Regions from separate parts of the Sediminibacillus sp. JSM 1682029 genome, predicted to be linked through region 2. Evidence: riboswitches for the same ligand, from Rfam matches in the RefSeq annotation. Region 2 holds a riboswitch; the other holds the start of a gene.
The links. A riboswitch is a leader RNA that binds a small molecule or an ion and turns the genes downstream of it on or off. The one in region 2 is predicted to bind lysine.
Positions count from the first base shown of each region.

Region 1: it holds a riboswitch for lysine, as region 2 does, so the genes downstream of both, dapA (4-hydroxy-tetrahydrodipicolinate synthase) here and ABVF09_RS12940 (Na+/H+ antiporter NhaC family protein) in region 2, are expected to answer to the same signal.

Region 1 covers NZ_JBEWYY010000005.1:165,075-172,386, forward strand. Annotated here, with positions in the region: gene ilvA (threonine ammonia-lyase IlvA) at 1-1,254, shown strand, start outside; gene ABVF09_RS10500 (replication termination protein) at 1,420-1,788, shown strand; gene ABVF09_RS10505 (hypothetical protein) at 2,112-2,609, opposite strand; gene ABVF09_RS10510 (DUF4879 domain-containing protein) at 2,633-3,253, opposite strand; gene ABVF09_RS10515 (UDP-N-acetylmuramoyl-L-alanyl-D-glutamate--2,6-diaminopimelate ligase) at 3,630-5,177, shown strand; gene dapA (4-hydroxy-tetrahydrodipicolinate synthase) at 5,202-6,095, opposite strand; lysine riboswitch at 6,263-6,445, opposite strand; gene ABVF09_RS10525 (hypothetical protein) at 6,547-6,843, opposite strand; gene ABVF09_RS10530 (YaiI/YqxD family protein) at 6,976-7,312, opposite strand, start outside.
Region 2 covers NZ_JBEWYY010000007.1:77,830-85,141, forward strand. Annotated here, with positions in the region: gene ABVF09_RS12935 (sodium-dependent transporter) at 1-1,413, opposite strand, end outside; gene ABVF09_RS12940 (Na+/H+ antiporter NhaC family protein) at 1,835-3,394, opposite strand; lysine riboswitch at 3,668-3,846, opposite strand; gene yunB (sporulation protein YunB) at 3,901-4,686, opposite strand; gene ABVF09_RS12950 (HD-GYP domain-containing protein) at 4,748-5,848, opposite strand; gene ABVF09_RS12955 (YunC family protein) at 5,975-6,298, opposite strand; gene ABVF09_RS12960 (bifunctional metallophosphatase/5'-nucleotidase) at 6,351-7,312, opposite strand, start outside.

The sequences.
Region 1 (7,312 bases), on a different contig from region 2:
ACAAAGCTAAATACCGTTGAAGTAAAAGATATTATCATCGCACATCAAATGCTTAAGGACGTTGTGGTAAAAACTCCTTTACAAAAAGATTCCATTTTATCCGAGCGATATCAATGCAATGTTTATTTAAAAAGAGAGGACTTACAGGTAGTCAGGTCTTTTAAAATCAGAGGTGCCTATCATTTTATGCAAAGCCTGAACAGTGAGGAACTGCAAAACGGTGTGGTATGTGCCAGTGCCGGAAATCATGCCCAGGGTGTTGCCTATTCATGCAAGGCCTTGGGCGTTAAAGGTAGAGTTTTCATGCCGGCTACGACACCGCGTCAAAAAGTGGACAGGGTGGAGTTTTTTGGCGGACCGTTTGTGGAAATTGTATTGACTGGAGATACTTTTGATGATTCATACCAGGAAGCAACCGCTTTTTGTGAAGCAAATGCCATGGCGTTTATCCATCCATTCGACGACTATCGAACCATAACGGGGCAAGGAACAATCGGCTTGGAGGTATTGGAAGAGATTGACGAGCCCGTTTCCCATGTGTTTATGGGAGTCGGCGGTGGTGGTTTGATTTCTGGTGTCGGATCCTATATAAAAAATATCAGTCCTTCCACCCAGGTAATCGGGGTGGAACCAGAAGGGGCACCGGGAATGAAGCTTTCCCTTGATCATGACCGGGTTTATCCTTTGGATAATATCGATAAATTTGTAGATGGAGCAAGTGTCAAGCAGGTGGGCAAGTTGTCATTTGAAATCGGGAAAGAAGTGATTGATGATATTGTTTTGGTTCCCGAAGGCAAAATAAGCACTACTTTGGTTGATTTGTATAGTGAAAATGCAATAGTTGCAGAGCCTGCCGGCGCTTTACCTGTCTCGGCACTTGATTATTACAAGGACCAAATCAAAGGGAAGAACATCGTCTGCATCATCAGCGGAGGAAACAATGATATTGACCGGATGCAAGAAATCAAAGAACGTTCCTTGATTTATGAAGGGTTCAAGCATTATTTCATCGTTAGTTTTCCTCAGCGTGCAGGTGCTTTAAGAGAATTTATGGAAGACGTGTTAGGAAAAGACGATGATATCACACGCTTTGAATACACAAAGAAAAATAATCGTGATAAGGGGCCGGTGCTTGTCGGCATCGAACTGAAACATAAAAAAGATTATGAGCCCTTGATCGACAGAATGAACAAAAAAGGGTTCGCTTATATAGAAATTAACAAAGATCAAGATTTGTTCAATCTGCTGATTTAAAAACGGGGAGTTGAAAAGCTCCTTTGTTTTTCACCTATTAAATTCTAATTAAACTATGTTCTAAATAAACACTATGAACCCTTTATACTCGCCCCAATAAAAGATGATACCCTTCTAAACAAACACACGTCCAATCAACAAGGATTTCCTAAAGGAGGTAGTCAAATGGAGAGACAACCAAGTGGATTTTTAGTGAAACAGCGGGCCTTTTTAAAATTATACTTAATTACATTAATAGAAAACAACCATTTGTATGGATTGAAACTTCGTGACTTGCTGAAAGAAGAGTTTCGGGATTTAGGATACAGACCAAACCATCCGGAAATATATAAAGCACTGCATGATCTAATTGAAAAAGGCATCCTTTTTCAGCAAAAAGAGAAGAAAGAGGGAGCAGTCTACCAGGAGGTTGTTTATTATCAATTCACCGAGGAAGGAAAAGAGAAGGCCAAGGCATATAAAAAACAATTAAAAATTGAGCTGGAACGTTGCCTCCAGTTATTGGAAAAGGCATTAAAGGATAATTTTCAATAGCTTCCTGAGAAACAAGACAACCGAAAATGTTGGTTTGTTTACGGAGTCCATGAATTGATTGCAGAGTAGCAACACCCTAAAGAAGAAATCCATTTCAACAGGTTTTCAATGTAACGACGAACCAACAAGCATTCAGCCATCAAAAAGACAAGAGCACCTTGAGAGTATTTTAACAGCAACTATGAACATTGAGGAGTCTTAGGAGTACAATAGGACAGAGACAGAATCTAAAATCGTATAAAAATAGAGTAAAGCCCCCTGCGAATTACATGCTTGGAGGGCTTTACTCTTGTTAAAGAGTGTCCAGTCTCTATCCTTATCGTTTACATAGAATCCAATTTATGAAGGATGTTAAGAACTTTCTTGCTGTTTTGAAAACCGATTAAATTTCCATACTCAAAATCTTTTTGGGCTCTTGCTTCCATCTCCGCGATCCAGTCTCTGGCTCCTTCGCTACTCACTGAATGTTGGTACATCGTAAATTCCTCGGAAGTTAAACCCGGTACTTTTTGTTTCAGATAATCTGTAGCTTTTTTCTGATCAAAAGTTAAAATAGCTACATCTTTTAAGGAAATCTCTCCATTATCATACAAGGTTTTCGAAATGGAGTTAATTTCGTCGAAAGTGGCATTCCGAACATCGTATTTTGTTGCGAGTTCTCCCCACACACTTGATGAATTACTTTTTTTCAAACGGAAATCCTGGTTATTAGCCGAAGTATCATCGTGAGAAGTTGTTTTGGTTATTTCATTTTTTCTACTAGTTGTAGCTTGTGAATACGTAGAATATCCTTGTGCTGGAGATACGGTACCTACAATCATTTTTCAACGCCTTTCAAAATGTATTATTTAATGTTCATTCTATCAAACATAGTGTTCCAAGGTGAATTGGTTGAAGTATTTTCGTAAGTGAATAAACCATTTTCATTACCGCTTGCATCCCACCAAATGAACCAACCATCTACAATGGAGTCACCTTCCAAATCAATATTTTCTCTATCTATTTCCGATAATTGACTTCCATTGAATGCAGCATTTCTTTGGAAACCGTATCCAAGTTCGGCAGTCACAATGTATAATTCTTCTCCTCCATGATCTTGAACGGAAGATAATTGGTTTGAACTAAAGTATTCATACTCTGGATAGTTAGATGATATAGCCGCATATACCTCAAGTGAGGTAAGAGGGGGGGCTGGAGCAGCGATAGTAAAATCGGAACCTCCCAATATCATCTCTTGTTTCTGATATCGTTCACCTTCTCTGAAGTTTTTATCAAGAAATTGTGCATTGGGATAATCGTCTTTGAGGTTTTCTAGTACATGTTGCTTGAACGATTCTTTTTTTGATAATTCTGATGGGGGATTTATTATTTTACCCTGTCGCGAAGCTGCAGAAGCTGTATCAGTTCCTATGAACAAAGGGATAAATAATAAAGCTGTCAAAGTGATGCTTATCATTTTCCTCATCATTTCGCCTCCTAAGAATTTTTAATAAATAGAGACTTAATTGGACACTCATATCTTCTATCGGTTTATCTTTCGTTATATTTAGCATTTATTACAAAAAATTGTATATTTCAGGTTGATTTGGAAATTGGTCGAGAATGGCGTAAGGCTTTTTAAGGTACGATATCTTTTTATGAAGGTAGCATGAAAAGGAAAGACGAATGAAATAGTCAGCCTGCTATAGTGAAAAGATGTAATGTCTGGAAGAGGGGAAAAGGGTACTATTCTATAGGTATATAAGTTAGGATATTTCTTCAAAAACAAAAGAGTAATCAGTCTTATTATCGGGAATCGTAAGAAGCAAATAAATTGTATTCACTAATAAGGGTTGTGAAACATGGAGATTAACCTCGGCATCGAGAAAATGACAAACGTGAAAAGGATTCATGGTCCGTTATTGGTTGAAATCAACTCCCTGCGCTATGATTCCCGGAAGGTTGAAAAAGATGCAGCATTTTTCTGTATGCAAGGGGAACAGCAGGATGGGCATGTCTATATAGAAGAGGCGGTTGAAAATGGGGCTTCGGCCATCGTCGGCAGTAATGAATCAATATTGTCACAGCTCGCAGCAATTCATCCGGATAGAACCTTTGTAGTGGTGAAAGATTCCAGGGCAGCACTCGCTCATTTTTCTATATTATTTTATCAGCATGCCTACAAACAGCTTACGACGATTGGCGTTACAGGCACCAACGGTAAGACTACAGTAGTCGCTTATATCCATTCCTTGCTTAATCAAGTCGGAATACCAACAGGTTCTATCGGTACAATCGGCACGATGTCTGCTTCAGGCCCACTGCCTATCGAAACCACCACACCTACGACGCCGGAATCACCGGAACTCCACTATATTTTCCATCAATTCCTTCGAAGGAATGAAAAGGCAGTGGTGATGGAAGTGACTTCTATAGCGATCGAACAAAAAAGGGTAGAGGGCATGATGTTCCAGATAGGGGTCCATACCAATATATCCAGTGAACATTTGGAATTCCATAAAACCTTCGAAAATTATAAAAAGGCGAAACTAAAATTATTTAAACAAGCAGAAAAAGCTGTCGTAAACCTGGACGATAAGGGTATGGCAGATGACATCCTCGATATGTACCAAGGTCCATTGCTGACATATAGCATAAACGGACATCCAGACGCCGATGTTTTTGCTTGCAATATCAGTACAAAAAAGGAGGGATCAACTTTTCTGCTTACCATCAATGGCAAGTCTTCCCTTGTCCAAACTCCGTTGATCGGCGGGTATAACATCTCCAATTTATTGGCTGCTGTTTGTACTGCTGTCCACGTAGGTGTACCTTACCAAAAAATCCTGGAGGCCATGCCAACCATAAATGGGCCGAAAGGGAGGTTTCAGCTAGTCGAAACGCCAATCCAAGCTACCATATTGCTGGATTACGCTCATACCCCGGAAGCACTCCGCAACCTGGTGAATGAAGTAAAGAAACTCGCCTTCCGCAGATTCATTTTAATGGTGACGGGAGTGGGTATCCGGGATGAAGATAAAATGCCGAAAATGGGAGAAGCGGCGGATGGACAAGCCGATAAGTATGTCATATCCGTTGATCATCCCGGCTATAAAGAACCAGAAGAAATTGTTGCAAACGTACTGTCTGGATTCTCAGAAACAGAGCAAACACATATTACCTATACCTATTCAAGAGAAGAAGGAATTATCGCTGCGCTAAATCTCGCTGAAGAAGGGGATTTAATCATTTTAACCGGAGGATGTATCAATGGATGCCAGATGATTAGAGGAGAAGCCATTCCTCACTCGGATGAAAACATTATCAAGCAATACTTCTCTAAATCAACTGCGATAACTAAACGGGCCATAGGGTCTACAGCAAAAAAACCCCCTGTTAATTTCTCGTAACAGGAGGGTTTTTATTAGGCTTATTTAAGCATTGGCAGCCTGGTCATCGATATAATATTGAAGCTGCCGGTATAATAATTGCTTTTCGTCCGCTTCGAGCGGAACCATCGGCAGACGTACAGGACCTGTGTCAATGCCCATATAAGACAAAGCTGCTTTAACTGGCGCAGGGCTTGGAGCCATGAATAAGGTTTTCATCAATGGCAGCAGGCTTTGATGAAGCAGGGCTGCTCTTCGGTGATCACCGTTGAAAAAGCTATCGGCCATTTCTTTCATTTCATTGCCGATTATGTGAGATGCAACAGAAACTACTCCATTTCCGCCTATAGCCAAAACAGGCAGAGAAAGTCCGTCATCTCCACTATATAAATGAAAGTTTTCATCCGTTCCACTGATGATGGCCGTCATGTCATCTAAGTTGCCGCCAGCTTCTTTAATAGCGACAATATTTTCTTCCTTCGATAGTTGAATGACCGTTTCCGGTATCATGCCTGCTGCACTTCTTCCAGGAATATTGTATAGCATGATAGGCTTTTTCACCGCCCTTGCTATAGAGCGAAAATGCTGATACATTCCTTCCTGGTTCGGTTTGTTGTAATAAGGAGTCACCAACATAGTCGCATCGACACCGACAGCTTCGGCAGCCCGAGTAAAATCGATGGAATCACGGGTGTTATTTGACCCTGTTCCCGCAATGACAGGCACTCGGTTGTTCACTGTTTGCACTGTAAATCGCAGCAAATTCAATTTTTCTTCTTTCGTCAATGTTGGGGACTCACCTGTAGTACCTGCAACAACCAATCCTTCGGTACCATTGGCAATTAAATAGTTGATCAGTTTTTCAGTCTTTTGATAATCAATGTCACCGTTCTGATCAAAAGGAGTAACCATTGCTGTTAAAATTCGCCCAAAATCCATTTTTCTGCACCTCTATTCATGATTTTAAAAGGAAGGCTTGAAGCCTTCTGGTGAATAGAGGCTATCCCACGAGAGCAAAGCGCGGTTTTGAATGATAATCAACATGTATCACACAAAAAAACAGCAACGAGGGCATCGCTGCTGCATCACTATGACATCGTTCTGATGCGTGAGATAGCCCTCCATATAACAATAGGTTATATGACAGCCCTGTATTTATTGAATACAGAACCAGCGAATCGAAACGATGAGTTTCCGTCCACTTCGGCAAATCCCCCTTTCGGCTGCCCTCTTCAGACCTCATCATCTTACGGCAGCGTACTATTGGTTTTTGCACCTCTATCCTCACTCCAAAAAATTTGAAGTAAAGCATATAAAAATTGTATCTAAAATATAGCAAAGTTTTATCAGGTTTGCAATGCTCCAAATTCACATGAAAGAACTTTTTTGATTAAGGGCGTGGATATCCATAATAAGGAGGTCTTCCATAGAATGGGGGACGTCCGCCACCCGGATAGCCATATCCGCCATAATACGGCCCGCCGGGATAACCATATGGTCCCGGACGAGGATAACCGATTGCAGGATTTCCGAAAAGTTCACCGCCTAAATATCCCAGCCCGAATCCAACCAATCCTGCTCCCAGCGGACCGAAGAAGAAGTTTCTCTCCATTTCATTCCCTTCGACTGGGTAACGATAAAAGGTTGGATCGTTATATTGGTGGACAGGCACATGATGAGGTTCCATTATATTCTACTCCTCTCCGCAATTGTTCGTGAGCAATTCGTCTACTCCTTTACATATTCAGCATATGGTTGAGAGCGGAAAGTGAAATGGATAAACACCTATTTTGGCGAAAGGAAAAGAGGGAAAGGAGCACTAGGGGATAGTTCGTTCGCTTAAAACTCTGTCAAGTAAAACTTGATACTTTTCCTTATCTTCTACTGTTAGCGGTTTTGGTCCTTTTGTCCGTTTACCGCTTCTTCGCGCTTTGGCATTGGCGTGTCGCATGAGGAGCATTTCATCTATCGTTGTTGGGTGATAAGCAAATCCTTTATGATGAAGGACAATGCAAACTTTACCCAAAGCGAGGGATGCCAAGCCATAATCTTGTGTGATAATGATGTCTTTTTCATTGGCAATCTGCATGATACGATAGTCCACCGAATCCGCACCTGTATCCACGTAAATGTTTTCCGCTTTGCTTAACTCATCT
Region 2 (7,312 bases):
AGCTACTATCCAACCGTAGTTGAACAAGAAATCGATCGGATAACCGCCATAAGCCTCTGAGACTTCGCCTCTCAGATTCTGCAGCATCATATAGCCTAAAACGATAGGAGTAATGACACCGAGACATACTCTCCACCAAGCCCCTAGCGGGATATCAGAAACAGAATTGGCGTGGCTTTGAAAATCTTTCAAAGACTTTGCAAACCAAGCAATGGCCACTACTTCGAACAAACCAGCAAGGGCTACTCCGTAGTTATTGATGAAATGGTCGACCGTATCAAGCAAATTCAAACCGTCCTTTGTAGCAAAGGCCAATGAAAGAATTGCTGCAAGCCCTCCGCCGAATAAAACAGCTTTGCCGCGTGATACGTTGAATTTCTCCTGAATACCAGCGATATATGTTTCCGAAATGGATATCAACGAAGACAAACCTGCCAGCACAAGCGACGCAAAGAACAAGAATCCGAAAAATCCAGCTCCCGGCATCTGGCTGATGATTTCCGGAAAAACCATAAACGCAAGGCCGACTCCGCCAGTCACTACCTCCGATACTTCCTGACCGGACTGGACTGCCATAAAGCCTAATGCGGCAAATACTCCGATACCAGCCAATAGCTCGAAAGATGAATTGGCGAAACCGGTGATAAATGCATTGTTGGTAATATCAGACTTTTTCGGTAAATAAGAAGCATACGTAATCATGATTGCAAAAGCGATCGACAAACTAAAGAATATTTGGCCATAGGCTGCAACCCATACCTGCCCATCGGCAATTGCCGACCAGTTCGGTTTGAAGAAAGCATCCAACCCTTCCATCGCCCCGTCTAGTGTCACTGCTCTGATAACAATGATCACAAAAATGACCGCCAACGTGGGAATGAAAATCTTGTTTGCTACCTCTATCCCTTTTTTGACCCCTCGGCCCAAGAAAAATAAAGCGACAGCCCACACGGCAATCAATGGCAGCAATACGCTCGGCACCATCGCTCCGAAGCTTCCTGGATCGCCTAATTGCAGGTAGTCTCCGACAAAAAATGCTGTAGCATCTCCACCCCATTGTTGCCCGAAAGAAAAATAAGCATACATAATTGCCCAAGCAATGATAACCGGGTAATAAGTAGAAATGACAAACGATACAGCTACCTGCCACCAGCCAATCCATTCCATCCCTTTACTGATTTTCCCATAAGAACGCGGAGCAGAACCCCGAAATTTATGGCCGATGGTGTATTCCAAAATCAATAGCGGAATTCCGGCAGTCAACAGTGCAAATAAATATGGAAGAAAAAATGCGCCCCCTCCGTTTTCGTATGCTGTAGCCGGGAATCGCCAAATATTTCCCAAACCAATTGCAGATCCCATCGCTGCCAGCAGAAAACCTAATCGTGTTCCCCATTGTGATCGATTTTCCATGTTTGTACCTCCCCTGTTTTTTTAAAACATCCTCTATGTGTAACGAATGTTTTAAATTTTTATTTTTTTCTGATATTTATGATTGTATTATATAGTAGACAAAACCAGAATGTCAAAGGAAGATTTAGGAGAAAGGTTCTGGGCCCTTTTTCCTGTAAGAATATGACAAGTAAGAAAAGGTATGATATTTCTATTACCGAAGACAGCCAATCGACGGTAGCAAGGTGTGCAAGCTCAGCTGGAAAGCGTGATGAACCTTGCACTGCAGAAAGCAAAATGCCTTGCCGGATAGTGCACAGTTCACAAGAGAAGGTTAAATCGGTTTGTATTCTTACAGTGAATGCACAGCAAAACCGAACGATTACACCGTTCGGTTTTGATTTTGGTTCTATGCTTTTTTTATTTCAACTTCTTTGCTCATTCACTTGTGTTGACTGCTTTTTCCGTTTGCTTTGTGTATCAGGATTGCTGTAATCATGATAAGCACCAAAGTAAGCAATAATGCAATCCAGGTCTGGCCTGTTATCCCAAGAATCAAATATCCGATAACTGATGCTGTTGCCGCGATGAATGCATAAGGCAACTGGGTCAGGACATGATCAATATGGTTGGAGCCTGCACCGGTAGAAGAGAGAATCGATGTATCGGAAATCGGTGAACAATGGTCGCCGAACACAGACCCGGCCAACACTGCAGCCATAGCCGGAAGGACAAGTTGCCCATCTGTAAGTGCCGCAATTTCTGCTGCGATCGGCAGCATGATGCCAAAGGTTCCCCAGGATGTTCCTGTAGCCAATGCCATGAAGCCAGCTACAATGAAAATCAAAAATGGCAGGAATGCTGAATTCAAAGAGGTTTGCTGCACGAGGTTTGCCAAGTACTCGCCAGTCGCCAGACTATCTATGATCGAACCGATCATCCATGCCAAAACTAAAATGTAGATGGCAGGAAGCATCGCTTTGATTCCCTCCAGGAATACTTTGCCAATTTTCGTTTTCGATGAGTCCTGCACACTGTATAGGATTGCTGCACCTAGAGCCGCTATAAGCCCTCCCCAAAACAGAGACAGGTTGACGTCCGTATTGGCGAATACGTCCAACACATCTGCCGGACCATCCGTGTTGTCCATGCCGGTTCCGATCATGAATGCGACTGTACCGGCGATCAATAAAAGAATCGGTATGATGAGGTGGTAGATTCTTCCGCTTTCATTGGCTGCAAAGCTTTGTTCCAAGTCGCCTGCAATCTCTCCCCGCTCCGGGTCCGTCAGTTCTCCGGTTTCCATGGCCCGGTTTTCATGGGTTTTCATCAAACCGATATCCACCTTCAACAAAGCCGTCAAAAACACCAGCAAAAGGGCCGCAAAAGCGTACATATTCAATGGAATCATTGCGACAAACGCTTGCAGTGGCCCATAGTCGGTTATTTCATTGGCTGCCAATATACTGCCTAATGTACCGATAATATAAGCTCCCCAACTTGATATCGGCGAGATTACCGTTATCGGAGCAGAAGTCGAATCGATAAAATAAGCGAGCTTCGCACGGGAAATATGATGACGGTCCGTCAACGGACGAGCGATTTGACCTACAGCCAGACTGTTGAAGTAATCATCGATAAAAATGATGACCCCCAATACAGCAGGCATCAACTGAGCCCCTTTTCTTGTTTTTATTTTACGGATCGCCCATTCACCGAAAGCCCTGCTTCCACCTGAAGCGGTCAAAAAAGCTGTGACAATTCCTAACAATAGCAAGAATATCAATAAATATAAGTTCCCGGTGTTTAACGCGCCATCCGCGTAAAAGATGTTTCGGAAAACAAGCCAGATTTCTCCGGCAGTTTGCGAAATCGAAAAATCATGAAGCATGAAAGCTCCGATCAATACACCTGCCCCTAATGACAACAATACTTTTCTTGTGGCCAGTACAAGCACAAGCATCAGCAGGGCAGGAATCAATGAATAAATTGTTCCTTCCATGTTGTACCTCCATTACTGTTTGGTTATGGAAATGAATGGATTGACATGCTGAAGAAAAAAATGAGGAAAACCTGTCTGGTCTCACGCACGGTAAGTCAGAGGGCATCCGGCCGATCGGGTTGTCCGAAAGGAAAAAGCCGGGTGCAGCCTGCCCCCCTTCGACTTGCGGATTATGATAAATTCGCCAACAAGAAATGTGTCTTTAAACAGAAAGAAGCAGTGATAGAAAATAACCTATCACTGCTTCTATAAGCAATTCTGTTATCCTCCATTTCGATCAGTAGCCCTTCATGCTATTCTTTCCAGACATGACAGTACTATCCCTGTTCGAGATAATACCAGCAATAAGGGGTTGACACTCCCTCATACTTCGGCAAACAGGCCTTTCACCATTCTTCCCAGTTATCATCCTCCAAAAGGATACTCATCCTGTCTGCACCTCTACCTCACCGATCTGATAAGGTCTCGCTATTCAATTCCTCGTATATTGTACCAGTGGCTGGCTGCTATTGCAAGGGTTCCATCGGAATCGAGAGCTGCGGCGATTCTCCGCCGCCATTTCCGTTATAATAATATGGAACATCGAAGCTGACCACCCGATCATCGATTTTTATCTTCGAACTGATTTGTGTCGTTTTGGTTTGGAACGGAACAACCACTCGCAGACTGACTTCCATTTCTACATACAGAGCGAAATATACATTATTGATCCCCAGTTCTTCACGTTCCATCACTGGTTCCGACTGAACATCGCCAATCACTTCTATATTGACAGGGATTTCAGGCCCCAAATTTGCCAACAACGGGATTCCCAGCGCTTGGCCGACTGGGATTTGAATCAATGTCGGTTCTTCTTTGACCGATTCGATGGAAGGCTTCTCTTCTGGTTCCAGCTCCACATCAAGCGTGCTTCCCGGGTCCGGAACCTGTCCTTTTTCCAACAGCTTTAAAAAATTTTGCACCCGGTTGGTGGTATTCCGTACCACACGATTGGTTACAACGGAATTCCATCCTACCGAAACCGCATTCCCTTCATTATCGACCTTTTCCTGGATCAATTCATCGTATTCCAAATCATCGGCAATTTTTTTGCTCACTGCTTCATTAATCGCCATTCTGGCATATTGCCGAGCCCTAGTTTCCGCAATATCCATAAGCGTAGGCTCAAGCCCGCGGTTGATTATCAAAATACTGACCAAAGAAGATATTGTAAAAAAGACGATTGTAACCACGAACACATGACGAAACGGAGGCGGTGCCATACGGCCCTTGAAATTCCTGTTTTTTCTCAAAATAAATACCCCCTCAAAAAAACATATGCTTTTTAGCAGGAGGTTAGAATTTTATACTGCATTAACTTTTTGCCAAATCCGCTGCAAAACAAGAGGTTACCATCAGGTTCAAATGTTCAGCAAGATCGATCTCATATGGAACCGTTACTGCGTTGCCGTCTTCCTCCAGGATACGGATCACCGGCCGTTCACAAAGCTGTTGGTTTTGTTTTGCAACGATTCCGGCTCTTCCATCGCTGAGTTCGACCATCAATCCTGTTGGATAAACTGCGATAGTCCGGCGAAAGGCCTCCACCAGTTCTCGATCGAACAGGTCTCCGGCTCCAGCATATAGGACTTCCAGCCCTTCATGTGGAAGCATAGCTTCACGATACACCCTGTTGCTGGTAATGGCATCGAATACGTCCGCTATGCCGATCAATTTGGCATGCGGATGGATGTCACTTTCCGTAAGCCCGCGGGGGTATCCCGTTCCGTTCAATCGTTCATGATGTTGGAAGGCACAGTGAGCTGCGAGCAATGGGATGTTCTGATTATTTCGCAGGAATTCGAAGCCGATATCCGTGTGCCCTTTAATGATTTCAAACTCGGTGTCAGAAAGCTTTCCTTGCTTTTGCAAGATTTCCTGCGGAATGAACATCTTGCCCACATCATGAAGCATTGCCCCAAGACCTATTTCCTCCATTTTCGAACGCGGCATTCCAAGCTCTGTAGCCAAAGCCAGGGAATATATTGTCACATTAAGTGAATGGGAAAACACATAGTTATCGGTCAGGAATACATCCGACAAGATGGAAATGACCTGGTCCGCATGTTGAATCTCATCCAAGAGACTTCCAACCATATCCGTCATTTCATTGCCCGCTTTCTCGAATACAAACGAGTTTTCTCCGAGACCCTGGCTTTGAATAGCTGAAAAAGAATGCTTGATCGTTTGATAGGCTTCCATTCGCAGCTTTTCGGGAATCGGAGGTGAAATGTCGATATCCTCCGTCAACGAATCTTTTATGTGTACGTATGTAATGTTATATTTCAGCAGTCTTTTCAACATCCGTTGTGTAAGACTGACATCTTCTTGAAGCAATATTTGTCCGTTTTCGTTATATACTGCTTTAGCAAGCTTTGTTCCGGGTTCAATTGACTTGGTTGCTGCAATTCTCATATCTATCTCCTAACCGCACCATTTAGAATGAAACAGTTGATTCCCTTGTATAGACAACAAGAAAATCCTCTATATCGAGTATAGAGGATTTATAGGAGAAATCAAACTAAATTTGTAGGAATTTGTCTATTTTTTTCTTTCATCCAGCTCTGCGATTTTCAACAGAGCTTCTTTTCCTGTCATTCCTTCCTGCCAGCCTTTTTCCCTGGAAGCATTCGTCACTTTCTCCAGTGGAGCTTCAAGCAATTGTTCAATTGTTTTGACCCCTACAGCCCGGGCAGCTATCACTTTTCGTTCTGCCAGCTTCTCGCTTAACAAGTCGACGTCAAGAGCGCCGCACATAATATACCCGGTATCATTCGAAACAATCAACAGATTGGTCTTTGGCAATTCCACGCGGATTGCCGTAAAAGGAATATCCTCGATAAACACAGGCTTGATGGAAATCATAAGATGGCCACACTCCCTTCACCATACTATATGGATATCAGGAGCATATGTGTCATTCAGAAGCTACTTTTTTCCTTAACGTATCGGCCAATAAGTCACGCAAAAATTCAGGCATGAAAAACTGCTTGTTCTCCGCTCTTGCGATTTCCGGAAGCAACCGTCCGAAGGTAAACGTATCGGCGGTTGCCACTTTGTACTGTTCATCCACATCCAGAGGCTTGCCGTTTACTTCTACATAATCGACCCGTTCTTGGCCATCTGCCAGCTTGCTCGTTTTCACGATTGCACCGCCAAAGACCATTCGGCCGATTATTTCACCGCGAAAACCGAAACCTTGCAATTTCAATTCCGTAAACTGCTTGGTGAAAGAAGCCCTTATGACTTCCAGCAATTCATCTCCTTGCAACGTGACGAGACAAGGATTGATTGGATGAGGGCAAATCCGGTGAATATCCCCGTAGGTCACATCCCCTTGCTCAAATCTATCCAGCAGAAGTCCGGCATTCAACATGGCACAGTCTGCCCCCGTCCACTCCTTCAACGTCTCGACTAGCTGTTTCATGATAAAGGTTTCTTTGAACCAGCCAAATTCCAGTGGTTTCTCCAAAGTCGTCACTGTTTCCCCGAGTAAGTCATTCGCCTGATCTTGATATGCCATCAGTTTTTGCTCCGTCTCTTCATCCTTTGGAAAATATTCTGTACTGCTCGCGTAAGCTTCTTTTCGAATCAGTTTCCGCTGTACATGATTCCACGTCAAAATCACTTCTCCTACATACTTACCATGTTTACCTGCCGCAGTAAGCAATGTTTCATTTATATACTCTCCATCACGGAATAGGTGATGAGTATGTCCTCCGATAATGACATCGATTTGCGGGTATCGCCTGGCTATTTCCTCATCATCAGTGATACCCAGATGGGAAAGGAGCACAATGATGTCTGCTTGTTTTTCCAGCTGAGGAAGATACTCTTCGATGACGGAAAAAGGATTGGCGACACTCCATCCCAGTAAAT